DNA from 3 places in the Rhodoferax potami genome. Region 3 is predicted to be linked to each of the others. Evidence: predicted binding sites of a transcription regulator. Region 3 holds the regulator's gene; each other region holds the start of a gene.

Region 1 (9,524 bases), 490 kb from region 3:
TGCGTAAATTGCTATCAAAACCATAGTGAACTACGCATTCACACTCGCCATTCCCGGCGGAAAGCGGATGTCCAGCGCATCCACGGACAGCTTGCCGGAGATCAGGCGGGGGAGCAGGGCGTCGCGGGTAGCGATCAGCTCTCTATTCGCCTTTGTTAGCTGAAGTACTTGCGCCAGGATGGGTTCAACGACGCTATCAAACCGTTCAATCAAGTCCGGTACAGGCCTCATGACTTTGACTGTCTCTAGCTCTTTGCGCTTGATGTGCTTCATTGTTGACCCGGTCGTCAGCGACTCAAAAATGGGCAAGCTAAATTTGATCGAAAAGAATAAGAAGCTCTTCGAGACCCCGTTTGCGGGCGTCACCTTAAACAAGTGCTGATTCAGCAGGCCTGGTCCCTGGTCCCAAATTTTGACGAGTAGCGTCGCTGACCACGAGAAGATGATTTCATCGTTGCCAAAGTGATAGCGTGAAGGTATCGCTTGACCAGGATTTCTTGGTGTCTCAGCAGTGATGCCCGATGTCATCTCCCGAATTTTGATAATCGGTATCCCCTCTTCAAACCACTCTGTTGGGTCAAATGCGTAGCCATTGAGATAGGTACCCAGGCTGGCGAGTGATGCAAGCTCCCACCCCTGCGGCACACCCTTTTCAATCTTGACGTTCTCATGACCGGGAAAGCGCAGGCGGACGAACCATTCGCGGTAGATATCTTCGGCCATGCGCTCCAGCAGGGTGATGCGGCGCTGGTTGTTGGCGATTAGGTCGTCGTAGGCGGAGAGGATGGCAGCGATTTTTTGCTGCACTGCCAACGACGGCATCACCAACACCGTGTGCTTTTTGAAGCTCGTGTATTGGAAACGTGAAACGCCTGTGTGCTGGACGTTAAAAACGGCCATATAGCCCGCACCGTAGAGCGCCTGCAAAACATATGAAACGTATTGCGGGTCGTACTTCGATTGGTCAAGTCGGAGGTGACGACAAAAGCTCGCGCACAAAACCGTCGTATCACCACGCTGGTCGAGAAAGGCTTTTGTAATCAGTGCACTTCTGCCAGTGGACTGTTTGGCAGTACCGCCAGCCATTTCAAAAACGATGTCACCAACTTGCAAACGCTTTCGCATCGCATGTTTCTCATTGACGTACCGCCGAGGCAAAACTTTTGCTGGACTGTTCAATTCTGCAAAGTCAGTACCACGAATCATGTCTGCGGCAACAAGGCCAACGCCAGGAGCGCCCTCACCCCACTCGCCATCTTTGCTATCTAGCAGCAAGTCGCCAAATGGCACTTTGTCTCTAGCGGTCATTCCTCCCCCGCCAACAAAGCCACATTCCCCGCAATCACATCTTCCAGCACCCGCGCCTCCGCGTTCAGGCGGGTCAGCTCGGCGTTCATCTCCAGCAGGCCGGTGATGAATTCTTCTTCGGTCTTGCCGTCTTCCTCAATCACCACGCCCACGTAGCGGCCGGGGTTGAGGGACCAGTCTTGCTCTGCCACCTCTTGGCGGGTGGCCAGTTTGCACAGGCCAGTGACGTCTCCGTACTGCGCTTTGGGAAAGCGCGCTTGCAGCCAGGCGATGTGGGCAAACCAGCTTTCGGACTCTTTCACTTCGGTGTGCAGGGCTTCCAGTGCAGTCTTCAGAGCTTTGGTGGTGCGGTCTGTGCTGCCGCGTTTGCCTTGGGCTTGGGCGGCATCGGCCTGCTGCTTTTCCAGCTGGCGCAGGGTTTTGTCTAGCGCTTTGAGGCTGGCGTGCAGGGCGGTAAAGAAGGGCGCAAAGGCGGCGTGCAGTTTGTGCTGGGCGGTGTTGTGGGCGTCTAGCGCTTTGGCTTCGACAGGCTCAGCCTGAACGGCAGCCACGCTGTCCATGTAGGTGGCGTAGCGGTCTTCGAGCTTGGCCAGGCCCGTCCACTGTGTCTTCAGGTCCGTCACGGTTTGGCGGGCGGCGGTGTCTTCCAGCGCTTCGAAGAGCTGGGCGCACAGGGCGTCCACACTGGCTTGGTGGGCGTGCAGGCTGGCCACGCCTTGCGCAAAGTAGTGGTCTACCAGCGCCACAAAGTTGGCGCGCTGGCCTTTGTGCAGCTGGCTAATGATGGCGATGTTGGCCACCTGCTCGTCGCTGAATTCGCGGTGGGCGCGGTCTATCTGGGTAAAGACATTGCGCGCGTCGATGAACAAGATGCGCTCGTCGGTCTTGCCCTTGTCAAAGAACCACAGCGTGGCGGGTAGCGTCACGGTGTAGAACATGTTGCTGGGCATGGTGAGCATGCCGTAGATGAGGTTGGCCTCAATCAGCGCTTGGCGGATGTCTGCCTCCGAGTGCCTGGCGTCGCTGGCGCTGTTGGCCATGACCAGGGCGGCGCGGCCGTTGGGCTTGAGCGAGGTGGCAAACAGGTTGATCCACAGGTAGTTGGCGTTGGGCACGGTTTCTTTACCCTCGTCCGCCTTTTTGAGCTTGGTTTTGTTGCGCGGTATGCCGTAGGTATTGAAGCGCGGGTCGCCCTCTACGGCAGCGACCGACACGTCGTCCACATTAAAGGGCGGGTTGGCCATCACGTAGTCAAACTGGCCCAGGCTGCCGTGGGGGTCTTCGGTGTAGGTGTTGGCCTGGATGACGGTGCCGCGCAGGCCGTTAACGGCTAAGTTCATCTTGGCGAGCTTGACGGTCTCTAGCGTTTTCTCTTGGCCGTAGACGTAGATGCTGTCTTCGGCTTTGTTTTGGGCAGCGGCGTCAGCACGATGGGCGGCAATGAACTCTGCACTTTGCACAAACATGCCGCCCGAGCCACAGGCCGGGTCAAACACTTTGCCGCCATGCGGCTCAATGATTTCGACCATGAGTTTGACGACTGAGCGCGGCGTAAAAAACTCGCCGCCGCCTTGGCCCTCGCTCAGCGCGAAATTGGACAGGAAGTATTCGTAAATTTTGCCGAACAGGTCTCCCCCTGCATCGGCCGGGATGTCTGCAAAGATTTTGAGCAGGCGCTGGGCTAGGCCGCTGTTTTGTGCGGAGCGGGTGAGGCGAAAGTACTCGTCGTGCGGCAGCACGCCTTCCAGCTCGGGCTTGTATTCCTCAATAGCCAGCATGGCCTTCTTGAGGGCGTTGGCAATGTCTTCTCTCTCAGGCAAGGCCAGCAGGTGGCTGTAGCGGGCATGGTCGGGCAAGTAGAAACCGCAGCGCTCGATGGCGATGTCTGAAAGCTTCTTCTCTATGCGGCTGCCTTTGAGCTTTTGGTACTCGGCCAATATGGCCGCTTCATGCTGGCGGTATTTGTTGTCGGCGAACTTGAGGAAGATGAGGCCCAGCACGGGCGTGGAGTATTCGCTGGCCTTGAGATCGGAGTTGGCGCGCAGGCTGTCTGCAGCGCGCCAGAGGTCGGATTCAAGCTTTTTGAACTGGTCTTTATTCATGGGTTGCGATATTGCCTGAGTTTGGACGCACCGCTTTGGACGCCCTGGCGTGTTTTTTGCTTGATTTTGGTGCGCAAAGCGGTTTTGAGCTGCTTTTGCACCAAGCACAAGCATTTAACGACCAAAGGACTCGTATGGAAGCACTAAAACAGGGCGCGGACGCTTTGTTCATTTTGTTGGGCGCAATCATGGTGCTTGCCATGCACGCCGGTTTTGCCTTTCTGGAACTCGGCACCGTGCGCCGCAAGAACCAGGTGAACGCGCTGGTCAAGATCCTGGTGGACTTCTCGGTGTCCACCGTGGTGTATTTCGCCGTGGGCTACAGCGTGGCGTATGGCACGCACTTCTTTATCGGCGCCGAGCAGTTGGCCGCGCAAAACGGTTATGCGCTGGTGAAGTTCTTCTTCTTGCTGACCTTTGCCGCCGCTATTCCCGCCATCATTTCAGGCGGCATTGCAGAGCGGGCCAAGTTCTGGCCGCAGTTGATTGCCACCGCCGTCATCGTGGGCGTGATTTACCCCTTCTTTGAAGGCATTGTCTGGAACCAGCACTTTGGCGTGCAGGCCTGGATCAAGGCGCTGACCGGCGACGAATTTCACGACTTTGCAGGCAGCGTGGTGGTCCACGCCGTAGGCGGCTGGATCGCTTTGGGTGCCGTGCTCTTGCTCGGCGCACGTAGCAACCGCTACCGCAAAGATGGCGCCATGTCGGCCCACCCACCCAGCAGCATCCCTTTCCTCGCATTGGGCGCTTGGATTTTGATCGTGGGTTGGTTCGGCTTCAATGTGATGAGCGCACAGCTGCTCGACAAAATGTCCGGCCTAGTAGCGGTGAACTCGCTGATGGCCATGGTGGGCGGCACGCTGGTGGCATTGCTCATGGGCAAGAACGACCCCGGCTTTGTGCACAACGGCCCACTTGCTGGTCTGGTGGCCGTGTGCGCCGGCTCTGACCTGATGCATCCGCTGGGTGCACTGGTAGTGGGCGGTGTGGCGGGCGCCATCTTTGTGGTGATGTTCACCCTGACCCAAAACAAATGGAAGATTGACGACGTGCTGGGCGTCTGGCCGCTGCACGGCCTGTGCGGCACCTGGGGCGGCATTGCTGCCGGCATTTTTGGCAGCACTACGTTCGGCGGCCTGGGCGGCGTGAACCTCGCAGCGCAACTCATCGGCACCGCCATGGGCGTGGCATGGGCGGCTGCGGCCGGGTTCGTGGTGTACGGCCTGCTCAAAGCCACCATGGGCCTGCGCATGAGCCAGGAAGAGGAATACGACGGCGCCGACCTCTCGATCCACAAAATCAGCGCCAGCCCCGAACGGGAAGCCAACTGGTAACTCTAGAGCAGAAACAGGTAGCTACAAAAATCATAGCTACTTGCGCAAGTAAAACGGGCGCTAGCGCCCGTTTTTTATTGAAATGCGCGGCATGACACCAACAGCCCGGTTCAGTGCCAACTACCTGCACACAGCGCTATGTGCTCGATAACAACCAGGCATCCAGCTTCTCACCGTGCAGGGGACGGCTACCAAGGTAGCCTTGCATGACATCGCAACCCAACGCCTTCAAGGTATCGCGCTCTGCAGGTGTCTCAACACCTTCAGCCGTCACCATTAGGTTCAGGCCGTGGCCCATCTCAATCATGGCCTTGACCAGGCGTTGGGTGGCGGGCGCGGCGTCTAACCCGTCTACAAAGCTGCGATCAATTTTGAGCTCGCTCACCGGTAACTTTTGCAAGTAGGCCAACGACGAGTAACCGGTACCGAAATCGTCAATCGACAAGGGCATGCCCGCAGCGCGCAAGGCATGCAGCAAGGCAACACTTTTGGCGGGGTCATCCATCAGACCACTTTCCGTGATCTCCAGGCGCAACCGCTGCGGGTCCACACCGCTGGCGGCGACCCGCTGTGCGAGCCGCGGGGCAAAACCGGGGTCCTGCAGGTCCCGGGTGCTCAGGTTCACGGCAATGCTCAAGTCGGGGTGACTGCGCTGCCATGTTTGCAAGGTGCGCAAGGCCTCGGCCAACATCCAGTCGGTGACCAGGGTGATGTAGCCGGTCTGCTCCGCAAACGGCACAAAGTCGGCCGGAGACACCATGCCCCGCTCAGGGTGCGCCCACCGTACCAAGGCCTCCGCACCGACCGGGCGGCCATCGCGCAGACTGAGCTTGGGCTGCAACCACATTTGCAGCTGCGACTGGGCCACCGCCACACGCAGATCAGACACCAAGCTGAGGTGGTCAAGCCGAGCAGCCTCTTGCGCTTCGCTGTACCAGGCAAAGCTACCGGCAGCGCGTTTGGCGGAGTGCAAGGCCACCTCGGCATTGCGCAACAGTGTTGCCACAGGAGGAACGGGTGCAGCGGGATCGCTGCCCGCATCTGCACACCCATAGGCCAAGCTCAAATCCACCTGGTGGCCGCTGCACGACACGCCGTGTGCCATGGCGCGCTCCCACAAGACGTGCAGCCGCTCCACTGCGGCGCGGTCAGGCACCTGCACCGCAGCCGCCATAGTGCCGCCCGATAGGCGAGCCAGCACGAACTCCGCGCCGATACAGCCATCCAGAGCGGCAGCTGCCAGCGTTTTGTGGGCGCGGACTGCCATTTCCCGGATCAAGGTGTCACCGGTGGTGTAACCCAGAGTTTCGTTCACACCCTTCAGCCGCGCCAAGTCCATCAAAACCAGCGTGTTCAGTCCGGCAGGGGGCGGTTGGAGTGGCGTTAATAGTGCAGTGCGATTGGGCAGGCCGGTCAAGCTGTCTTGGTAGGCGAGGCGCACGATTTGTTGCTCACGCTGTGCCACGGCTTCGGCCATGGTGTTGAGGGCGCTGCCAACCCGGTCGACCTCGCGCGTGCCGGTGAGCGCCATGCGGTGGGCGTAGTCTCCCTCGGCAATAGTGTTCGCCACGGTTTCCAGTTGCAGCAAAGGCCCGACCACGCGGCGGGCAGTGCGCCAGGCCACGTAAATGGCCAACACCATGGCGAGCACCGAGAGCGCTGTCAGCCACCACATGACCCGCTCCAGCAAATCCAAGGCACTGTCAAGCTGTGCCTCCACGCGCTGGCGCTCTCTTTGCAAGAGTGCTTGGGACTCTTGCAACAGGGCCTTCAAAGCCGGATTGACCTGTTCATTGAGCATCTGCACTGCCGCGGGCAGGTTCTCGGCCTCAACTTCGTCTACCGTGTTGATGAAGGCCTCTGCGTATTGCTTGCGGGAGGCCACGAGGCGTGCGAGCGTCGCTTCTTGGGTGGCATCCATCAGATCTTCCGACAGGGACTCGACGATGCCATCCAACACCCGGTTGCGTTCGTCGACAACCGCATATTCCCGGACCCGGTCCGCACGGGGCGCATGTACCAACCGCACCAGGGCACTGCCTGCGCCCTCGATTTGTTGCGACAGGGTTTGCACCCGCAACAAGCGTTGCATGTCGCCGGTGGCGAAGTGGCGGGTCAGCTCGGTCACCATGCGCAGCTGCCAAGCGCCTTGACCCAGGACCAAAAGCAGCATCAAAACCAGCCCGCCCAAAGCCCATGCCAGACGCGCAGCAATACTTCGCGGGCGCAGCCACGCCAGCCAGTGGGCAGAGTCAGTCTGGTGAGCGTGCGCCATGCACCGGATTAAACCCCAGCCAAGCGGCGCCGATAGATCCAACGATCTACCGACCACGCACCGCAGCTGTACAAAGCCAGCGCAGCCAACAACACGCCCCACGTGATGTGCTGCTGCAAGGCTGCCGCAGCAATCTCACTCAAGGACCATACGGCCACCACGTTCACCACACTCAAGCCCAAAGCGGCGAAGCGACCCGCCAGCCCGAAAACGAGGAGAACCGGCAACACCAACTCACCGGCCGTGCCCATCCAGGCAGCGACCTCCGGAGACAGCAGGGGTACGTGGTATTCGTCCATGAAAAGCGCCAGGGTGGTCTCCCAGTCACGCAGTTTGGTGAGCCCCGAGAAAGAAAACACATAGGCCACATACAGACGGGCCAGCAAGGCTGCGGGAGCTTGCAGCGCATCCAGCGCACCATGGGCGAGGTTCACGATACGTTCGCCAGCCGCCCAACCCGCAAAACGGGTGCGGGGAAAGTACACGGGGACAGGAGGTTTCACACAAAGCCTTGTTTAAAAAGAAATGTCACTCAGCGCGACAGGGCGGCGGGCACCACAACCCGCACCGCCAATAGCAGGCCGGTCTGCACCGCGAGCGGCAACCAAACCGCCACATCAAGGCCCGGAGCCGCATCCAAGGCAGCGCCCAAGGTGCCGTGCTGGAGCAGCACTGCCAGCGCATCGGCCTCACCCTCGAGCGCTGCTCGCACTTGCGGCTTGAACCCTTGACGCCAGACCACCGCGTTTTCACCGGTGCCGGCTTGCAGCAGGCGATTCACCTCATCAAACCCCGCAGACTCCGATTGGTGAGCCGCCCAGATGGCGACCACCGGCCACGGACTGCACAACAAGGCAGCGCCGGGCGCCAATTCGAGTTGCAACAGGTCGGGGTCTTCGGTGCTGAGCAGGGCGAGTGTTGCCGTATCGGGCGGCGCATCCAAAGCGCCGGCGGCATGGTGCAAGGCCCATTCCAAGCGGGCAACGTCCGGCAAAAACGGGGTATCACGGAGCTGCGGACTCGCGGCCACGAAATCAGCCAGATCGCTGCCCCACAAGGCCAGATCGCCAGCCTGCGGCGGGTGCGCGTGCCAGAGTGCAGGCGCGAGGTCGTCCATGCCCTCCAGGCCGATCAACTGGCTCAGCACCGGATACGCCGCGTGCAAGGCGCGACGGGCCAGGGCATGCCCGTTCGCTTGATAAGCTTTCAGGCCTCTAGCGCCCGTATCAATTGCACAGTCAGCTATTATTTTCATAGCATCATGCGATGACGAGTCGAACAGGGCCCGAATCAGAGCTTGCTGCTGGGCGATCAATGGATTCATGTCACCACCTGTATATGTGGAGCCAGGGTCCCGCTGATCGCGCGAGCGCGCGCAGCTTCTTGCAACAGTACATCGAGGGCAGGAACATCGGTATCCCACTCGATCAAGGTCGGCACAGGGCCGAAACGCTCCAGCGCATGGCGGTACAAGTCCCACACGGATTCAGCCACGCGGCTCCCGTGATCGTCGATCACGATGTGACCATGCGCATCGTTCACCTCGCAATGCCCCGCTAGGTGCAGCTCATCGACACAGTGCGCAGGTAGAGCGTCCAACCACTGCCGACAGGCTGCGATCGGGTCTTGCACCAGACCCCGGAGCTGCGCATTCAAGGCGTTCACATAGATGTTGTTGACGTCAACCAACAGCGCGCAGCCCGTGCGCTCGGCTAGCGCGGCCAGGAACGCAGGTTCCTCCCATTCACGCATCCCCACGGGCACACGCCAGCTCAGGTAGGCCGACAGGTTTTCCACCATGAACTGGCGTTGCAGGCGCTCTTGCACTTGCTGCACGTGGGTGCACAACACATTGAGCGCTTCGTCGGTAAAGGGCAGGGGCAACAAATCCGAAGCATGCACCATCAAGGCCTCGGCGCCGGGGCCATAAGGCGCGCGGGCAAAGGAGGCGTGGTCACTCACCCGCACCGGGTCGATCCGATCTACCAGCCGGGCCAGCTGATCCAGATGCCACGGGTCGAGCCCGGCGGCAGAGCCCAGCGACAAGCCCACCCCATGCAAACTCACGGGGTACAGCGCCCGGCCCTGCTCCAAGACCGCGAGAGCAGCGCCACCTGCAGCGAAGAAGTTTTCAGAGTGGACCTCCAGAAAGTCCACCGCAGGCTGCTGCTGAAGCAGCTCCGCGTAATGAGGATGCCGCCACCCTATGCCGACCGGCACTTGCGCACGCTGCAAGGGCGGTGCTGGCTCGGTTCGCTTCATGGGTGGTCGGGCTTTCAAACAGCGTGAAACGCCAGATTACATCTTGGGCGCTTTGACGCTGCCCTTCATGCTTTCGCAAGTGCCTTTGGCCACATATTTCCACTCGCCCTTGTCCATATCGACTTTGGCTTGGCCCGCGCAAGAGTGGCTGCCGGATGCGTTGGCACAGTCGTTTTGACCGGCTTTGGCAATGCCGTAGCACTTTTCTTTTTGCTGGGCAGCAGCCGGTGCGGAGGCCAG
Region 2 (9,524 bases), 820 kb from region 3:
CCATTCGGTCATGCGGTTTCTCCTGAATGCTATTGTTTTGATAGCTATTGGCGCAAGTGCTGTTTGCGCCAGAGGCTTATTTGGTGTTTATGAGGTTTTGATGGCCGCATACAGGCCGGTCACCCGGTCCATCACGGTGAGCAGGTTTTCGCTGGCCAGGTACACATCCGCCATCGGGCGTGGGCGTTGCGCGCCCTCTTGCAGGTTCTGCAAGGCGTTGTCAAAAAACACCCACTGGGCGTCGCCGAGGGTCAGCTCGTCTTTGATGCGCGAGGTAGCTTCCGGTGCGCTTTTGAGCAGCTGCATCGCTGCGGTGAATTCGCTGCGCGCCTTGTTGAGCTCCATGCCCGCGGTCGCAGCATCCACCGGCAAGGTGGTGGCCAGGTAGTACTTGGCCATGCGCTGGCTCAGCATGCGCTGGCGCCCTGCGACGTTCACCAGTTTGCCCACCGGCTTGGCCAGTGCCGCCTCGTACTGCTGTGTGCCCTGGTGGGCCAGTGCCAGCACCTTGGCGTCTTGCTGCAGCAGGGCGGCCGCGGCCTCGCGGGTTGGTGCTTTGCCAACCAACAGGGTTTTGTAGTCGCTCCAGGCGCTATCGAGCTTGGTGTAGGTGGCCAGCACCTCGGGGTTGGGCGCAAAGGCTTTGAGCTCTAGTAGCTGCCGGTCGAACAGGGTGATCGACTTGTCCAGCACCAGCTGGGCGCTGGTTTTCTCCACGCTCAGCAGCATGGCCAGCCAGGCCTTGCCCATGCGCTGGCTCAGCATGCGCTGGCGGCCGGCTTTGTTGATGGCGTCGCTCAGGTCCGCCACCTGCGCGTTTGCGGCGGGCAGGGCGAGTGCCAAGGCACTCGCAGCGGCGGCTGTGATCAGGCTTCGGCGTTGCATGTCGGCTCCTCCCATGCTTAGGCGACGGCCACCGGCGCGAACTGGCGGGTGTCGACCTGTGCGTCCTGAAAATCGAACCACGGGTCGGGCTCACCGTCGAGTGCGAACAGCAGCTCTTCGTTCAGGGCCTTGCGGCCTTCGGCGTCCTCCAAGATGCGCTTCTTCACATAGTCCAGGCCCACACGGCTGACAAAATGCACCGTGCGCTCCAGGTACCAGCCCTCTTTGCGGTAGAGCTGCATGAAGGCGCCGGTGTACTCCAGCACTTCCTCGGCGGTTTTGAGCTTGACAAAGAAGTGCGCCACTTCGGTTTTGATGCCACCGTTGCCTGCGATGTACATCTCCCAGCCGCTGTCCACGCCGATGATGCCCACGTCCTTGATGCCGGCCTCTGCGCAGTTGCGCGGGCAGCCGGACACGGCGTATTTCACCTTGTGCGGGGCGTACATGCGCCAGTGGGCGCGCTCGAGGTCTTTGCCCATCTGGGTGCTGTCCTGAGTGCCCATGCGGCACCACTCGCTGCCTACGCAGGTCTTCACCGTGCGCAAGGCTTTGGCGTAGGCGTGGCCGCTGGGCATGCCGATGTCTTGCCACACGGCTTGCAAATCTTCTTTCTTGACGCCCAGCAAGTCGATGCGCTGGCCGCCGGTGACTTTGACAGTGGGGATCTTGAACTTGTCCACCGCGTCCGCAATGCGGCGCAGCTCGTCAGCAGTGGTCTCTCCACCCCACATGCGAGGGATCACGGAGTAAGTGCCGTCTTTCTGGATGTTGGCGTGGCTGCGCTCATTGATGAAGCGGCTTTGCGGGTCATCCTTGGCGAGCTTGGGCCAGCTGGAGATCAGGTAGTAGTTGAGCGCAGGGCGGCAGCTGGAGCAACCGTTGGGTGTCTTCCAGCCCATGTTCTTTTGCACCTCTGCAATCGTGAGGTACTTGTTGGCGAAAATGGCATCGCGCACTTCCTGATGGCTGTGGTCGGTGCAGCCGCACATGGCCTTCTTCTTGGGCGTGGCCGAATAGTCGCCACCGGCGGTGAACATGATGATCTGCTCCACCAAGCCAGTGCAAGAGCCGCAGGATGCGCTGGCCTTGGTGTGCTTTTTCACCTCGTCCAGGGTGAACAGGCCTTTCTCTTTGATGGCCTTGCAGATGGTGCCCTTGGTGACGCCGTTGCAGCCGCAGACCTCGTCGCTGTCGGCCATGGCGGCAGCCTTGTTTTGGCCCTGGTGGCCCACGTCGCCGATGTTGGCGCCGCCTTCGCCGAACATCAGCTTGTCGCGGATGTCGGCCACATTGCGGCCCTCGCGCAGCAACTTGAAGTACCAGCTACCGTCCACCGTGTCGCCGTACATGCAGGCGCCTACCAGCTTGTCGTCTTTAATGACCAGCTTTTTATAGACGCCGCCGAAGGGGTCGCTCATCACGATTTCTTCAAACCCTTCACCGCCCGTGAAGTTACCGGCCGAGAACAGGTCGATGCCTGTGACCTTGAGTTTGGTGGAGGTCAGCGAACCCTGGTAGCGGCCGATGCCGTACTCGGCCAAGTGGTTGGCTGCCACTTTGGCCTGCTCAAACAGGGGCGCGACCAGGCCGTAAGCAATGCCGCGGTGGGCAGCGCATTCACCCACGCTGTAGATGCGCGCGTCGGTCACGGTTTGCATGGTGTCGGTGACCACAATGCCGCGGTCTACATGCAGGCGCATGCTTTGCGCCAGCTCGGTGTTGGGGCGAATGCCCACGGCCATGACCACGAGGTCGGCAGGTACCTCGGTGCCGTCTTTGAACTTAATGCTCTTCACTCGGCCGTCTTCACCGCCCACAAGCTCCTGCGTTTGCGCACCCATCAGGAACTTCAGGCCACGTTCCTCCAGCGACTTCTGCAGCAGGCCGCCGGCCACGGTGTCGAGCTGGCGCTCCATCAGCGTGGGCTGCACATGCACCACGGTGACTTGCATGCCGCGCAGCATCAGGCCGTTGGCCGCTTCCAGGCCCAGCAACCCGCCGCCGATGACGACTGCGTGTTGGTATTTGGTGGCCGCCTCGATCATTGCGTTGGTGTCGGCAATGTCGCGGTAGGCGATCACACCTTGCAGGTCCTTGCCGGGCACGGGCAGGATGAAGGGGTTGGAGCCGGTGCAAATCAGCAAGCGGTCGTACTCGGCCTCGGTCCCGTCCGACGCCTTCACCACGCGTTTGACGCGGTCCACCTCGGTCACTTTTTTGCCGGCATGGAGGGTGATGCCGTTCTCGGCGTACCACTCAAATGCGTTGAGCACGATCTCGTCCAAGGTCTGCTCACCGGCGAGCACGGGGCTCAGCAAAATGCGGTTGTAGTTGGGGTGCGGCTCGGCACCGAAGACCGTGATGTCATACAGGTCCGGTGCGACCTTGAGCAGCTCTTCAATGGTCCGCACACCGGCCATGCCGTTGCCGATCATCACGAGTTTTTGTTTTGTTTTAACGCGCATGTCCATGATGTGGCTCCTCAAGCGGCTTTTTCGACGTGGGCTTGGCGGGTGTACAAAAAGTCAATCACCGCCTTGCGGTAGCCCAGGTACTCCGGGCTATCAGCCAGGGCTACGCGGGATCTAGGGCGGGGCAGGTTCACGCTGAGCACCTCGCCGATGGTGGCGGCGGGGCCGTTGGTCATCATCACGATCTTGTCGGACAGCAGCACGGCCTCGTCCACATCGTGGGTCACCATGACCACGGTGCTCTCAGTGCGGGCCACGATCTCCAGCAACTCGTCTTGCAGCTTGGCGCGGGTCAGCGCATCGAGCGCGCCGAAGGGCTCGTCCATCAACAGCACTTTGGGCTCCATGGCCAGCGCACGGGCAATACCCACGCGCTGCTTCATGCCACCGCTGATCTCACCAGGGCGCTTTTGGGCGGCTGCCGTCAGGCCCACCAAGGCCAGTGCAGCATCGGTGCGAGCCTTGAGCTGCGCTTTGGTCTCCGCCGGCGCGCCGGGATTGCGGGTGCCGAACACGCGCTCCACGCCGAGATAAATGTTCTCGAAACAGGTGAGCCAGGGCAGCAGCGAGTGGTTCTGGAACACCACGGCGCGCTCGGGCCCGGGGCCGGCAATCTCGCGGCTGGCGCAGATCAGTGAGCCCTGGGTGGGCATGGTCAAGCCGGCAATCAGGTTCAGCAAGGTGGACTTGCCGCAACCGCTGTGCCCGATAAGGGCTACAAACTCGCCCTTGGCTACATTGAGGTTGATGTTGCGCAGCGCCGGGAACAGGCCCTTCTTGGTCTTGAAGGTTTGGTCCACGCCCTGGATTTCGATGTACTTGGCGTTCATGGATTCGATGCTCATGACTTCACCTCTTCAAATGTGAATGCAGTTGCCAACTTGATCAGGGCGAACTCCAACAAAAGGCCCACGATGCCGATCACGAAGATGGCGATGATGATGTTCTTGACGTTGAGGTTGTTCCACTCGTCCCACACCCAGAAGCCGATGCCTACGCCGCCGGTCAGCATCTCCGCGGCCACGATCACTAGCCAGGCTGTGCCCACCGCCAAGCGCACACCGGTCAACATGTAAGGCAGCACGGAGGGGAACAGGATCTTGGTGACGATCTTCCACTCGCTGAGGTTGAGCACGCGGGCCACGTTCATGTAGTCTTGCGGCACGCGCTGCACACCCACTGCGGTGTTGATGATCATGGGCCAGATGGAGCAGATGAAGATGGTCCAGATGGCGGCGGGGTTCGCACCCTTGAACACCAGCAAACCAATCGGCAACCAGGCCAATGGCGACACCGGGCGCAGCAGGCTGATGAGCGGGTTGAACATGCGGCTCAAAAACTCAAACCGCCCGATCAAAAAGCCCACCGGAATACCCACTACCGCGGCCAGACCGAAGCCCAACGCGACGCGCTGCAGCGAGTACAAGATGTTCCAGCCCACGCCCTGGTCGTTCGGCCCCTTGCTGTAAAACGGGTCGCTGAAGATCACGACAGCCTGCTTCCAGGTCTCCAGCGGGCTGGGGATGGAGCTGGCCGTGCCGATGCTCACCATGGCCCAGATGCCGATCAGCAGTGCCAGCCCGAAGCAGGGTGGCAACACCTTGAGCATCAGGCCGCTCCAATCAAAGCCAGGCGCAGCGGCGGGTGCCAGTACGCTTGTTTGGGCAGACTTTGGGGCCTTGGCGCCCGTCAAATCTGCACTGGTAGCTTCTGTTTTGATAGCAGTGCCGTCGTCGGCAGTGGCTATCGGCGAATGAAAAACGGCGCTGACCATGGTGGGGCTTCCTTATGCTTTGATCTTGAAACCGTCGGCGTATTTCTTGGGATCCTTGCCTTCCCATACCACGCCGTCCATCAGCTTGCTGCTGCGCATATCGCTCTTGGGCAGCGGGGTCTTGCTGGCCGTGGCGGCTTGTTTGTAGATGTCGATTTGGTTGATCTGCTTGGCCACGGTCAGGTAGTCAGGGTGGTCTTTGAGCAAGCCCCAACGCTTGTGCTGGGTCAGGAACCACATGCCGTCCGACAGGTAGGGGAAGTTGACCGCACCGTCGTTGTAAAACTTCATGAAGTTCGGGTCGTCCCAGGTCTTGCCCATGCCGTTCTGGTAGCGGCCCAGAATGCGCTGATTGATCGCGTCGACGCTGGTGTTGACATAGCTCTTGTCGGCAATCGTTTCGGCCATCTTGTTTTTGTTGGACAAGCTGGCGTCAATCCATCTGCCAGCCTCCAGAATGGCGGCGGTCACGGCGCGGGCGGTGTTGGGGTACTTTTTGACAAAGTCGCCGGTGGTGCCCAGCACTTTTTCAGGGTGGTCTTTCCAGATGTCCTGTGTGGTTGCGGCGGTCACGCCGATGCCGTCAATGATGGCGCGGTGGTTCCAGGGCTCGCCCACGCAGAAGCCATCCATGTTGCCGACACGCATGTTGGCCACCATCTGGGGTGGCGGCACGGTGATGACCTTGGAGTCCTTCATCGGGTTGATGCCATTGGCCGCCATCCAGTAGTACAGCCACATGGCGTGGGTGCCTGTGGGGAAGGTCTGGGCAAAGGTGTACTCGCGCTTTTCTGCGGCCATCAGTTTGGCCAGGCCCGGGCCGTCCACGGCGCCCTTGTCCGCCAGCTTCTTGGACAGAGTGATCGCCTGGCCGTTGTTGTTGAGGGTGGCCAACACGGCCATGTCTTTCTTGGGGCCGCCGATACCGAGGTGCACGCCATAGACCAGGCCATACAACACGTGTGCAAAGTCGAGCTCGCCGCTGACCAGTTTGTCGCGCACACCGGCCCAAGAGGCTTCTTTGCTGGGGATGATCTTGACGCCGTATTTCTGGTCAATGCCCAACACCGAGGCCATGACCACGCTGGCGCAATCGGTCAGCGGGATAAAGCCGATCTTGACTTCGGTTTTCTCTGGCGCATCCGACCCTGCGGCATACACCACCGAACGCAGGGCAGGGCTGATGCCCGCGGCACCGACGGCTGCAGTTTGCAGAACCGCGCGGCGGCTCAGTTTGGCTTTCAGAAGATCTGTCATAGAACTCGCTCCAGAAGGGTTAAACACACAAAACAAAACCAGAAAACAAAAAAGGCGTCCACACAGGCCCCGATGCGCTGTGCGCTCTCGAAGCTGTGGGGACGCCTTTGTCCTTATGCATTCACCCTGCCCGCCGTTGGACGGGGCGTTTGCATGACCGTTGCCGGTCTTGCTAGAATCAATGCAATGTCTGTGCCAACTGTTGTGAGTGCCCGTTTGCTATGAAAAAGAGAGCTACCTGCGCAATTTATTCGGGCGTTAGGTGCACTTTTTATTCATAACCGCTGGGTGGGCGGGTTCACGGTGTGTGGATGCACTGCTTGTGTGCAGTGCACCATTTCAGGCCTTGTGCCTTCGTTTAGCCCAGCAGGTCGGCGACATCCAGCATGCGCTGGGCGACCTCGACGATCTTCAGGTTCTTGTCCATCGCGGTTTTACGCAGCTTGGCGTAAGCGGCCTCCTCGGAGAGGGACTGGCGTTGCATCAACAGGGCCTTGGCCCGGTCGATGACCTTGCGGTCTTGCAGGGCGCTGGAGAGCTCGTGGAGCTCGTTGCGGGTGTCGGCCAGTTCGCGGCGCAAGGCCTGCTCTTGTTCAAAGCGGGCCATCGCGACATCGAGGATGGGTCGGATCCGCTCTGGCTGCAAGCCGGCCACGATGTAGGCCGATACCCCGGCTGCCACCGCCTCGCGGGCGGTGCGGCTGTCGTGGTCGTTGGTGAACATCACGATCGGGCGGCGCTCGTCCCGGGTGGCCATGACCACATGCTCAAGGGCGTCGCGGGCGTCACTCTCGGCATCCACAATGACCATGTCGGGCTGGAGTTGCGCCAGCCGTTCGGTCAAAAACACATCGGCCGGCAAAGAGGCGATCAGGTTGAAACCACTTTCCAGCAATCCGATGCGCAGGCTGCGCGAGCGGTCGGCCTGGTCTTGCGCATGGGTGTCCTCGGGGTCTTGCACCGCCAGGTCTGAGGTAATCACAACGATGCGCAGGGGTTCTGTCATGGGCTGGTGAATTGCAAGATTCGCGCCAATTGTCTGTGAATCGCGGTGGGTCTGGCCGGGTTGGAGGGGCATCCTCTACACTCGGCGCCTCTAAAGGAATCAAGCATGCTGGTGTTGGGGATTGAGTCTTCGTGTGACGAAACTGGGGTGGCGATGGTGCAGTCACAAGGCGATGCTGTGCCCACGCTGCTGGCACACGCCCTGCACAGCCAGATCGAGATGCACCAGGCCTTTGGTGGCGTGGTGCCTGAGCTGGCCAGCCGTGACCATATCCGCCGTGTGCTGCCCTTGACCCGACAAGTGTTGAGTGAGAGCGGCCGCAGCCTGCAAGAGGTGGATGTGGTGGCCTACACCCGCGGCCCCGGATTGGCTGGTGCCTTGCTGGTGGGGGCGGGTGTGGCGTGTGCATTGGGCGCGGCACTGGGTAAACCGGTGCTGGGCGTGCACCACCTGGAAGGGCATTTGCTGTCGCCGTTTTTGAGTGAAGACCCGCCAGAGTTCCCGTTCGTAGCCTTGTTGGTATCCGGCGGGCACACCCAGCTGATGCGGGTGGACGGCGTCGGGCGCTACGAGCTGCTGGGCGAGACCATCGACGATGCGGCGGGCGAGGCCTTTGACAAATCCGCCAAGCTCATGGGGCTGGCCTATCCCGGCGGGCCCTTGCTCTCCAAGTTGGCCGAGTCGGGTGACCCGAAGGCGTATGCCTTGCCGCGCCCTTTGTTGCACAGCGGCAACCTCGATTTTTCATTCGCCGGCCTCAAAACCGCCGTGCTGGTGCAAAGCCAGCGCATGTTGGCTGCCGGCGGCGTCACCAGTTTTCAGGCCCTGCCTGCGCAACAGCAGGCGGATCTGGCGGCATCCACGCAAGCCGCGATTGTGGAGGTCTTGCTGAAGAAGTCGGTCACGGCCTTGAAGCAAACCGGTCTCAAGCGCCTGGTGGTGGCCGGTGGCGTGGGGGCCAACCGCAAATTGCGGGAGCAGCTCAATGCCGAGTGCGCCAAGCGCGGCGTCCGGGTGCATTACCCCGAGCTGCATTTGTGCACCGACAACGGTGCCATGATCGCCATGGCCGCTGCGATGCGGCTGCAAAGCGGCTTGCAAAGCGCGGTGACCGACTACGCGTTTGACGTCAAGCCGCGCTGGTCCCTGCATTCCTTGTGAAAAGAGCCTCCGGCGCTTGCAAATCAAGCGCGGGAAGCTCCTTTTTTGATAGCGCGTGCACGTGAGTGCAGCGCTGGGGCGTGGGGTGACTTACTGGATCGTGAGCTCTGCCGAGGTATCCACGGGTACCTTTTTAGCCAATTTGAGCGTGAGCACGCCGTTTTCGAGTTTGGCCTCGCTCAAGGCGCTGTCCACCTCTTGGGGCAGCTCGTAAGCGGCGCGGTAGCGGCGGGGGGCATCGTCCTTGCTTTGGATGCGGACAACCGCACCGTCAATCGCGATGCGCAGGTGCTCCTTGGCGATACCGGGCATGTCCAAGCTCAGGGTGAAGCTGGTGTCGTCCTGGGTGTAGGTGGTGCCGGCTTGGCGGGCTGAGAGGAGTGCGTCGCTCAAAAAGCGCTCGACCGCATGAGCACTGCCGGAGTGGGCAGGGCGGCGCAAAGAGGCTTGAAAGGCGGCGGGTGCAGTGGCGAAGAACATGATGGGATTCCTTATCTTGCGCGGCGCTCACCGTGATTGCCGCTTGTTCCCTAACTGAGCGCGGCGGGGTGCAATTCAAGTCAATCTGTAGGAATTTAAACCCTAAAAATGCCCCTTGAAAATGGCGTCAAAGGCGTTATGTGGCGCGGGTTTGCAGGGCGTTTGCTGCGCAAGGGCAAGCGCAATCCGGAGCGCGTCGGCTGAAGCCGTGCTTCGCGGAGGGCGTGCTTCGGGCTATAATCGAACGGCTTTGCATTGGGCAAGGCGCACGCCAAGAGCCATTCCAGCACCTGGCGCAAGTCAAAACACAAAAGGAAAAACACATGATCGCTTCCAGCATCAAAGCTGCTGTTGTCAAAGACAACGCCCGTTCCGCTACCGACACAGGTAGCCCAGAAGTGCAAGTAGCACTGCTGACAGCCCGTATCAACGAGCTGACACCCCACTTCAAGACCCACGCTAAAGACCACCACGGTCGCCGCGGTTT
Region 3 (9,524 bases):
CTCGCTGGAGACCATCAAGCACATGGTGGCTGCCGGCATGGGGATGACACTGGTGCCCCGCATGAGCGTGCCCAAAGAGGCGCTGGAGCCCAAAAAACGAGGTGCAGAGCCCGGGTTCGTCAAATACCTGCCGGTCCAGGATGCCAAGCCCGATGGCAGCCCGCTACCGCCGCCCATGCGCCGCGTGGTGCTGGCCTGGCGCCGCAGCTTTACCCGGTACGAGGCCATCGCCGCTTTGCGCAATGCCATCTACAGTTGTGAGCTGCCGGGTGTGACCCGTTTGTCTTGAATTGAATAAAAACGGCTGTTTGCCCAGGTTTTAAATGGGCCAGTAGCTATCAAAATCATCGTAATTCCGTGCGCGCGAAACTCTCTCTCTATCTAGACCTGATCCGCTGGAACCGGCCTGCCGGCTGGCTGCTTCTCTTGTGGCCGACCTTGTCTGCCTTGTGGTTGGCCCAAGGTGGGTTTCCGGGTTGGCATTTGGTGGTGGTGTTCACCTTGGGCACCATCTTGATGCGCAGTGCCGGCTGCTGCGTGAACGACGTGGCGGACCGGGAGTTTGACAAGCACGTCAAGCGCACCGCCCAGCGCCCGGTGACCAGTGGCCGTATTTCGAGCCGCGAGGCCCTGGCGGTAGGCGGTGTGCTGGCCGCAGCCGCTTTCGGCTTGGTGCTGACGACCAATGCCGTGACGATTGCATGGTCCTTCGCCGCGCTGGCGGTGGCCTTGGTCTACCCCTATGCCAAGCGCTATGTCTCCATGCCGCAGGCGGTGTTGGGCGTGGCGTTCAGCTTTGGCATACCCATGGCCTACGCAGCCGTGAGGGGCGACATTCCGTGGCAGGCGTGGGCGCTGTTGGTGGGGAACCTGTTTTGGGTGTTGGCCTATGACACCGAGTACGCCATGGTCGACCGGGACGACGACCTGCGCATCGGCATGAAAACCTCTGCCATCACCCTGGGGCGCTGGGATGTGCCCGCTGTGATGGCGTTTTATGTGGCCTATCTGGCCCTCTGGTCGTGGTTGGTGCTGCCCGGGCTTGATGCTGCTTGGGGGTGGTGGCTGGGGGTTGCCGGGGCCGCGGTGCAAGTGGTTTGGCATGGCACGCTGATCCGAGATCGATCCCGGGAAGGCTGTTTCAAAGCCTTCCGATTGAACCACTGGGTGGGTTTTTCAGTGTTTGTGGGTGTGTTGCTCAGCGTCGGGCCATAAAAAAAGGCCCGGGCAGTGATGCCGCCGGGCCTTGGATGTAGCGATGCCGGGTGGCTTACTTGGCGCTCAGGCACTCGCTCATGAACTTCTTGCGGTCATCGCCCTTGAGGTCTTTGGTCTTGGCGTCCGCATTACAGGTCTTCATTTTGTTTTGCTGGGCGGTTTTGCCGCCTTCAGCTGCGGCGGGCTTGGCGCTCAGGCAGTCTTTCATGAAGGCTTTGCGTTCATCGCCTTTGAGGTCTTTGGTCTTGGCATCGGCATTGCAGGTCTTCATCTTGCTTTGCTGGGCTGTTGGAGCCTTTTCGTCGGCAGCATGCGCGCCGCCCACTGCCAGAGCCAAACCCAAAGCGATATAAGAAATCAGTTGCTTCATGTGGTGTCCCGTAAAAAAGGCAGCGCAGCTGCCGTTGCAGAAATCCCTCAATGGGAGCCGTCAGCATACAGCCAGCCCATGACCACAGGGGCGGACAAAGTCACAGAAATCACAGTTTTTCCAGGCCCGTAAAATCTGCGCATGCTTACTGTTAAACACGAACTTCTGCAGGCGCTGGCCGCCTGCCTGGAAAAACTTTCTCCCGGAGCCGGCCCCAAGGCCGCCTTCGAGTCGCCCAAGGTGGCGGCCCATGGCGATTTCGCCACCACGGCGGCCATGCAATTGGCCAAGCCGCTCAAGATGAACCCGCGCCAGCTCGCCGAAACGCTGCGCACGGAGCTGCTGGCCACTCCGGTGTACCAACAGTGGGTGCAAGACGTTGAAATTGCCGGCCCCGGCTTTATCAACATTCGCCTCAAGCCCGCTGCAAAGCAAGAAGTGGTGCGCGAAGTGCTGGGCCAAGGCTTGCGCTTTGGCTACCAGGCGGACAGCGGCAAGCCGGTGTTGGTGGAGTTTGTGTCGGCCAACCCCACCGGTCCGCTGCACGTGGGCCACGGCCGCCAGGCGGCGCTGGGCGACGCTATCTGCAACCTGTTTGCCACCCAAGGCTACAAGGTGCACCGCGAGTTTTATTACAACGACGCCGGCGTGCAAATCGAAACGCTCACCAAGAGCACCCAACTGCGCGCCAAGGGCTTCAAGCCGGGCGACACCTGCTGGCCCACCGACCCCGACAACCCGGAGAGCAAGGCGTTTTACAACGGCGATTACATCCAGGAAATTGCCAACGATTTTCTGGCCTGTGCGACCGTCAAGGCCGACGACCGCGAGTTCACCGCCAATGGCGATGTAGAGGATTACGACAACATCCGCCAGTTTGCAGTGGCCTACTTGCGTAACGAGCAAGACAAAGACCTGCAGGCCTTCAATCTGCACTTTGACCAGTACTACCTTGAGTCCAGCCTGTACACCAGCGGCCGTGTCGAAGCGGCAGTGAACAAGCTGGTGTCCAACGGCAAAACTTATGAACAAGACGGCGCGCTGTGGCTCAAGAGCACTGACTACGGTGACGACAAAGACCGCGTCATGCGCAAGAAGGATGGCACCTACACCTACTTCGTGCCCGATGTGGCGTACCACATTGCCAAGTGGGAGCGTGGCTTCAGCAAAGTGGTGAACATCCAGGGCACCGACCACCACGGCACGATTGCCCGGGTGCGCGCCGGGCTGCAAGCGGCCGATGTAGGCATTCCCCAAGGCTACCCCGACTACGTGTTGCACACTATGGTGCGCGTGGTCAAGGGCGGTGAAGAGGTCAAGATCAGCAAGCGCGCGGGCAGCTATGTGACGCTGCGCGACCTGATTGAGTGGACCAGCAAAGACGCAGTGCGCTTCTTCCTGCTGAGCCGCAAGCCGGACACCGAATACACCTTCGATGTGGATTTGGCAGTGGCCAAAAACAACGACAACCCTGTTTACTACGTGCAGTACGCCCACGCACGCATTTGCTCGGTGCTGGCGAGCTGGGGTGGCGATGTGGCCCTGCTCAAGGGGGTTGACCTGTCAGCCCTCGAGAGCCCGCAAGCCCAGGCCCTGATGCTGCTGTTGGCCAAGTTCCCTGAAATGCTGACCGCCGCTACTGAGGGCGAGGCGCCGCATGACGTGACTTTCTACCTGCGCGAATTGGCGGCCAGCTACCACAGCTACTACGATGCCGAGCGCATTCTGGTGGATGACGAGGCGGTCAAACTCGCGCGCCTGGCGCTGGTCGCTGCGACTGCACAGGTGCTGCACAATGGCCTGGCGGTGCTGGGCGTGAGCGCTCCGCAGAAGATGTAATTTCTCTGAGAAAGCAAGGCATGAAGAACGAGCGTGGCGGAACTCTGGTCGGGTTCATCGTAGGCGTGGTGGTGGGCTTGGGCGCAGCGCTGGCGGTGGCGGTTTACGTCACCAAGGTGCCTGTGCCTTTTATGAACAAGAGCAACAGCCGCAGCGCCGACCAGGATGCTGCCGAGACCCAGAAAAACAAAAACTGGGACCCGAATGCGCCGATGTACGGCAAAAACCCGGCCGGAGCTGTGCCTGCTACCAGCGTGCCGGGACTTGCCGCTTCGAGCCCGAGTGCGCCGAGCAAAGTTACCGAAGCGAAGCCGGCAGTAACTGACGCAAAAACGGATGCCAAATCCGAAGCAAAGTCAGAGGCTAAGTCGGATACCAAGGCCGACGCCAAAACAGCCGGCAAGCCGGATGCCAAAGCAGACCCCAAAGCCTCTGCCGATCCTTTGGGTGATCTGGCAAAGGCCAAGGTGGCAGCCTCAGAGTCGGAGGTGTTCTCTTTCTGGGTGCAGGTGGGCTCGTTCCGTACTGCCGAGGATGCAGAAAGCCAGCGTGCCAAGCTTTCGTTGAGCGGTATTGAAACCAAAATTTCTGAGCGCGAGCTATCGGGCAAACCGGTGTTCCGGGTCCGGGTCGGTCCTTTCGAGAAGAAAGAGGATGCGGACAAGGCCAAGGAAAAGATGGACAAAGCCGGTTTGGAAACAGCGCTGGTGCGCGTGCAGCGCTGAGCCAGAGCGGGAACTTTGGGCGCGGTGCTTGCTCACACAGCGCCTCTATGGAGTCTTTTTGATATGAAACGTCGTGCATTTACCCATGTCGCTGCTGGCGCCGCCTTGAGCGCCGCCGGAACCTGGTTTTCTTTGGCCCAAGCCCAAGCGAAAAAGCCAGAGGCCGGTACCGACTATCAGGTGGTAGATCCCCGCGCGCCGGTCGAGGCGCCCGCAGGAAAGATCGAGGTGGTGGAGTTCTTTTGGTACAACTGCCCGCACTGCAACGCGTTTGAGCCGGCATTGCAGGCTTGGACCAAAAATCTTCCCAAAGATGTGTCGTTCCGCCGTGCGCCGATTGCTTTCCAGGAAAGCTTTGTTCCCCAGCAGCGCTTGTTTTACACACTCGAGGCCATGGGCCTGGTGCCCAAACTCCACGCCAAAGTGTTTGCCGCCATCCATGTGGAAAAGCAAAACCTGGCGCGGCCCGAGGCCATCGTGGAGTGGATCAGCCAACAGGGCGTGAACCGGGAGCAGTTTGTGGCCCAGTACAACTCATTCACAGTAGCGACCAAGGCCGGCAAGGCACTGCAGTTGCAAAACGCCTACAAGGTGGAAGGCGTGCCGGCCCTCGGTGTGGCGGGGCGTTTTTATACCGACGGCTCTATGGCCGGTAACATGCAGCGGGCCTTGCAAGTGGTCGATACATTGATCGCCGACCAGCGCGCAGGACGCGGCTAATACCCCAGCCCTGCACTAGGCAAACCTGTGGCGCTTGGCCTCAGGTGCGGGGCTAGAATGAATTTTTATTTACCCTTGAGGAGTCTGTCGTATGTCTAGCCAGAAGTTCCGTTTGGTCACCCGTAGCGATTTCGATGGCTTGGTGTGCGCCGTTCTCCTCAACGAGTTGGACTTGATTGACGACATCAAGTTCGTCCACCCCAAGGACATGCAGGACGGCAAGATCGAGGTCTCTGACCGCGATATCACGACCAATCTGCCCTATGTGCCGGGCGTTCACTTGGCGTTTGATCACCACGAGTCTGAGACGCTGCGCAACACCGGCGAGCGGCCCAATCACATCATCCTCCCGCATGCCGATTCGGCGGCCCGCGTGGTCTATGACCACTACGGTGGCGCCAGCCGCTTTCCGGCACGCTTCTACGACATGATGGAGGCGGTGGACAAAGGCGACTCTGCCCGCTTCAGCCACGATGAAATCATGAATCCCACAGGCTGGGTGCTGCTGAATTACCTGATGGATTCGCGCACCGGCCTCGGCCGATTCCGCGAGTTCCGGGTCAGCAATTACCAGCTGATGATGGACTTGATCCAGTACTGCCGTCACCACGGTATCGAGCAGATCCTGCAGCTGCCGGACGTGGTCGAGCGGGTCGAGCTCTATTTTGAGCATGCGGCCAAAGCCAAGGAGCAGCTCTTGCGCTGCTCTACCGTGCACGGCAATCTGCTGGTGCTGGACTTGCGCAATGAGGACATCATTTACGCAGTCAACCGGTTCATGGTGTACGCCTTGTTCCCGGACACCAATATTTCCATCCACGTGTTGTGGGGTCTGCAAAAACAAAACACCGTGTTTGCGACCGGTAAATCGATCACCAACCGCAGCTCCAAAACCCATGTTGGCGAATTGATGCTGAGCTACGGCGGCGGCGGTCATGCCAATGCCGGCACCTGCCAAGTGGATAACGCCCAAGCTGCCGAAGTGCTGCAAGCACTGATCCACAAAATTAACGCAGACGGCTGAGTACGGCGGGGGCAGGAGCCGTGAAGTGCTCGGTACAATGAGCCGAGCGCTCTTCGAGCAAGTTTCGTGCCCCTATGAAAAAAATTGTGTTGTCCCTGTCGGTTCTGCTGGTCTTGTCGGGCCTTGTGGGCAGCGTTCGCGCCGAAAAAGCGGACCGCAATAAGCCCATGAATGTGGAGTCCGATGCTTTGCGTTACGACGACCTCAAACAAGTCAGCATCTTCACGGGCAATGTCATCCTCACCAAGGGGAGCATCCTGATCCGCGGGAGCCAGATCGAGGTTCGCCAGGACCCCGAGGGCTACCAATTCGGCTTGGTGACCGGCTCACCGGACAAGCAGGCCTTTTTTCGCCAGAAGCGCGACGGCATCGATGAATACATCGAGGGCGAAGGCGATACGATCGAATACGACGGCAAAGCCGACACCGTGCGCTTCATCAAAAAAGCCCAGATGCGCCGTTTGCGCGGCGCAACGCTGGCGGACGAGGTAACCGGTGCGGTCATCCTCTATGAGAACCTGACCGACCGTTTCACAGTCGATGGTGCGCCCAAGACAGCCGCAGCCCCTGCAGGGCGGGTGCGTGCCATGTTGACACCCAAGCCCGAGCGGGGCACTGCGGCGTCGGCGGCCAGTGGTGCTGAACTCAAAGTTACGCCCCAAATCGAGAAGGTCGGCCAGTGAACGACCTCGTCAAAGACACCCCGGACAGCAGTGCCGGGCGGCTCGAAGCCCGCCATCTGCAAAAGTACTATGGCAAGCGCCAGGTCGTGAAAGATGTGTCGCTGGCGGTTCGCACCGGTGAGGTAGTAGGTTTGCTGGGCCCCAATGGCGCGGGTAAAACCACCTCGTTTTACATGATCGTGGGTTTGCTGCGAGCCAGTGCGGGCGACATCACCATCGACGGCCAAAGCATCGAGCACATGCCGATTCACCGCCGTGCCCGTCTCGGCTTGGGCTACTTGCCGCAAGAAGCCTCCATCTTCCGCAAGCTCAATGTGGAAGACAACGTGCGCGCCGTGCTGGAGCTGCAGCGCGACGATGCCGGAGCGCCTTTGAAGTCCGATGAAATCGAACGCCGGCTGACCGATTTGCTGCAAGAACTCCGGGTGGAGCATTTGCGGGAATCGCCCTCGCTTGCCTTGTCCGGAGGGGAGCGGCGCCGTGTGGAAATCGCCCGGGCATTGGCGACCCGGCCCCGCTTTATCTTGCTGGATGAGCCTTTTGCGGGTATCGACCCGATCGCGGTGATTGAGATCCAACGCATCATCAACTTCCTGAAGGCCCGCGGTATCGGCGTGCTGATCACCGACCACAACGTGCGTGAGACATTGGGCATTTGCGACCACGCGTACATCATCAGTGACGGGCATGTGCTGGCAGAGGGTACGCCCTCAGAGATCGTGAATAACGCCGATGTGCGCCGGGTGTACCTCGGTGAACATTTCAAGATGTAGATGAAACAAGGTCTCTCGCTCCGAGTTTCGCAGCACCTGGCACTCACGCCCCAGCTGCAACAATCCATTCGCCTGTTGCAGCTCTCCACCCTGGAGCTCAGCCAGGAAGTGGAGCAAATGCTGGATGAAAACCCGTTTCTGGAGTTGACCGAAGAGCGTGCCGAGCGCGAGGACTTCGGGCTCGATACGGTCGATGCCACAGTGAGCGAGGGCGATCGATTGAGCGAGCAAGAGCCTGATTTTGCTATCAATTCTGTAGCTGAATACGCAAGTAGTACCAGCGCTAGCGGCTCCAATGAGGAAGAATCCTCCCCCTTGTCTAGTAGCGACGAACCCAGCTGGGAGGGCGACGGAACGACCGAAATGACCCCGGACGATGGCGAATGGGGCGTTGACGCGAAGGCCAAAGCCAACAACCTCGACGACGACGAGCAGAAAGACGCCACCGAACTGGCGCGCTCGGGCGAGTCATTGCAGATTTTTTTGCACCGCCAGGCGGCGGGCCTGCGCCTGAGCCCTGAGGATGCAGCGGCCCTGCGGTTCTTGATCGAGTCCCTGAACGACGACGGTTACCTTGAAGAGCCGCTGGCGGAATTGGCCCAAAGCCTGCACCCCGGTGACGAAGAGCAGCTCCACGAACTGGTGCACCACTTCACCGTCGCACGGGGCTTGTTGCACAGCCTGGAGCCGGTGGGGGTAGGCGCGCGTGACTTGGGCGAGTGCTTGCGCCTGCAGATCCAGGCCCTGTTGCAAACCGCGGATGACGATGGCGAATGGGCCCGTATCGAGGTGTTGCAGGTTGCGTTGGCGATTTGCCAACAGCCCATGGAGTTGTTGGCCCGCCGGGACATCAAGCGTCTGGTGCAAGCCGGCGTCGGGAGCGACGCGCTGGTGCGTGAAGCCATTGCCCTGATTGCCCGCCTGGAGCCCAAGCCCGGCCGCCGTTTTGTGGATGTCGAGCGCAACATCGTGGTGCCCGATGTGCTGGTCGTGCCGATCGGCAGAGTGGGTGGCGCCGCCAAGTTTCGGGTGCAGCTCAACCCCGATGTGATGCCGCGGCTCAAAGTCCACGACATCTATGCCAATGTGCTGCGCAACCACAAAGCCAGCTCCAGCCATGCCGGGCTGCAGCAGCGATTGCAGGAAGCACGCTGGTTCATCAAAAACATCCAGCAGCGCTTCGACACGATTTTGCGGGTCAGCACCGCCATCGTCGAGCGACAAAAGAATTTCTTCACCCACGGTGAGCTGGCCATGCGCCCTCTGGTGCTCCGTGAAATTGCTGACGAGCTGGGCCTGCACGAGTCCACCATCAGCCGCGTCACGACCGCCAAGTACATGGCCACGCCGTTCGGCACCTTTGAGCTGAAATACTTTTTCGGCTCCGGCCTGGGCACCGAGAGCGGTGGCAATGCGTCCAGCACCGCGGTGCGGGCGCTGATCAAGCAATTTATTGCCTCCGAGAGCCCTAAAAAGCCCTTGAGCGATAACCAGATTTCCGACATGCTCAAAGAGCAGGGCATTGAATGCGCCCGGCGCACCGTGGCCAAATACCGCGAGGGGCTGAAGATTGCCCCCGCCTCACTCCGCAAAGCGCTATGAACCAATTGACTCTTTTTCTCCCCTGCGCTGCTGGCGTGGAGGACTTTCTTGCCCCCGAAATTTTGCAGATCACCGGTCTGCCCCCTGGCTGTATCACCAAGCAACGCGGCGGCGTAGCCGTGCGCACCGGGTTTGAGCATGCGATGCTGCTCAACCTCTACAGCCGCCTGGCCCAACGGGTGCTGGTCTTGGTGTCGTACACCGAGTACCGCAGCGAGCAGGACTTGTACCGTGCCGCCATGCAAGTGGCCTGGGAGCGCTGGTTCACGCCGCGCGAAAGCATCAAGGTCGAGGTCACGGCGCAGCACAGCCCCTTGACCTCGTTGAACTTTGCCGCGCTGAAGGTGAAAGACGCAGTCTGCGACCGCTTCCGCGAAGTGGCGGGCGGCGTGCGCCCGGATGTGAACACCCAGTGGCCAGATGTACGCATCTTCGCCCACCTGACCACCGACAGCTGTTCGCTCTATATCGACACCTCGGGTGAGCCCCTATTCAAGCGCGGCTGGCGCGAAGACAAGGGCGATGCGCCGCTCAAAGAAACCCTCGCCGCCGCCATGATCGCCGCTAGCG

Evidence for each region. The regulator sigma-54, encoded in region 3, starts transcription at its own class of promoters, with help from an activator protein. The targets are predictions, from matches to a motif close to TGGCANGNAANCTGCTTT.
Region 1: the regulator sigma-54 is predicted to act here: its motif matches at 3,456-3,473, upstream of RAE19_RS09760 (ammonium transporter).
Region 2: the regulator sigma-54 is predicted to act here: its motif matches at 7,407-7,424, upstream of RAE19_RS03440 (ANTAR domain-containing response regulator).

The regions. Positions count from the first base shown of each region.
Region 1 is NZ_JAVBIK010000001.1:2,031,499-2,041,022, reverse strand. Features, by position in the region: gene RAE19_RS09770 (restriction endonuclease subunit S) at 31-1,308, opposite strand; gene RAE19_RS09765 (type I restriction-modification system subunit M) at 1,305-3,410, opposite strand; gene RAE19_RS09760 (ammonium transporter) at 3,545-4,747, shown strand; gene RAE19_RS09755 (putative bifunctional diguanylate cyclase/phosphodiesterase) at 4,884-7,022, opposite strand; gene RAE19_RS09750 (DoxX family protein) at 7,031-7,525, opposite strand; gene RAE19_RS09745 (HvfC/BufC family peptide modification chaperone) at 7,555-8,346, opposite strand; gene bufB (MNIO family bufferin maturase) at 8,343-9,284, opposite strand; gene RAE19_RS09735 (BufA1 family periplasmic bufferin-type metallophore) at 9,321-9,524, opposite strand, start outside.
Region 2 is NZ_JAVBIK010000001.1:721,327-730,850, reverse strand. Features, by position in the region: gene nirD (nitrite reductase small subunit NirD) at 1-12, opposite strand, end outside; gene RAE19_RS03465 (type IV pili methyl-accepting chemotaxis transducer N-terminal domain-containing protein) at 88-885, opposite strand; gene nirB (nitrite reductase large subunit NirB) at 903-3,359, opposite strand; gene RAE19_RS03455 (ABC transporter ATP-binding protein) at 3,371-4,204, opposite strand; gene ntrB (nitrate ABC transporter permease) at 4,201-5,133, opposite strand; gene RAE19_RS03445 (CmpA/NrtA family ABC transporter substrate-binding protein) at 5,146-6,390, opposite strand; gene RAE19_RS03440 (ANTAR domain-containing response regulator) at 6,749-7,396, opposite strand; gene tsaD (tRNA (adenosine(37)-N6)-threonylcarbamoyltransferase complex transferase subunit TsaD) at 7,502-8,557, shown strand; gene RAE19_RS03430 (Hsp20/alpha crystallin family protein) at 8,648-9,037, opposite strand; gene rpsO (30S ribosomal protein S15) at 9,361-9,524, shown strand, end outside.
Region 3 is NZ_JAVBIK010000001.1:1,545,338-1,554,861, reverse strand. Features, by position in the region: gene RAE19_RS07385 (LysR substrate-binding domain-containing protein) at 1-289, shown strand, start outside; gene ubiA (4-hydroxybenzoate octaprenyltransferase) at 358-1,215, shown strand; gene RAE19_RS07375 (PsiF family protein) at 1,271-1,588, opposite strand; gene argS (arginine--tRNA ligase) at 1,730-3,427, shown strand; gene RAE19_RS07365 (SPOR domain-containing protein) at 3,448-4,152, shown strand; gene RAE19_RS07360 (thiol:disulfide interchange protein DsbA/DsbL) at 4,216-4,872, shown strand; gene RAE19_RS07355 (exopolyphosphatase) at 4,964-5,896, shown strand; gene lptA (lipopolysaccharide transport periplasmic protein LptA) at 5,971-6,579, shown strand; gene lptB (LPS export ABC transporter ATP-binding protein) at 6,576-7,352, shown strand; gene rpoN (RNA polymerase factor sigma-54) at 7,353-8,954, shown strand; gene RAE19_RS07335 (THUMP domain-containing class I SAM-dependent RNA methyltransferase) at 8,951-9,524, shown strand, end outside.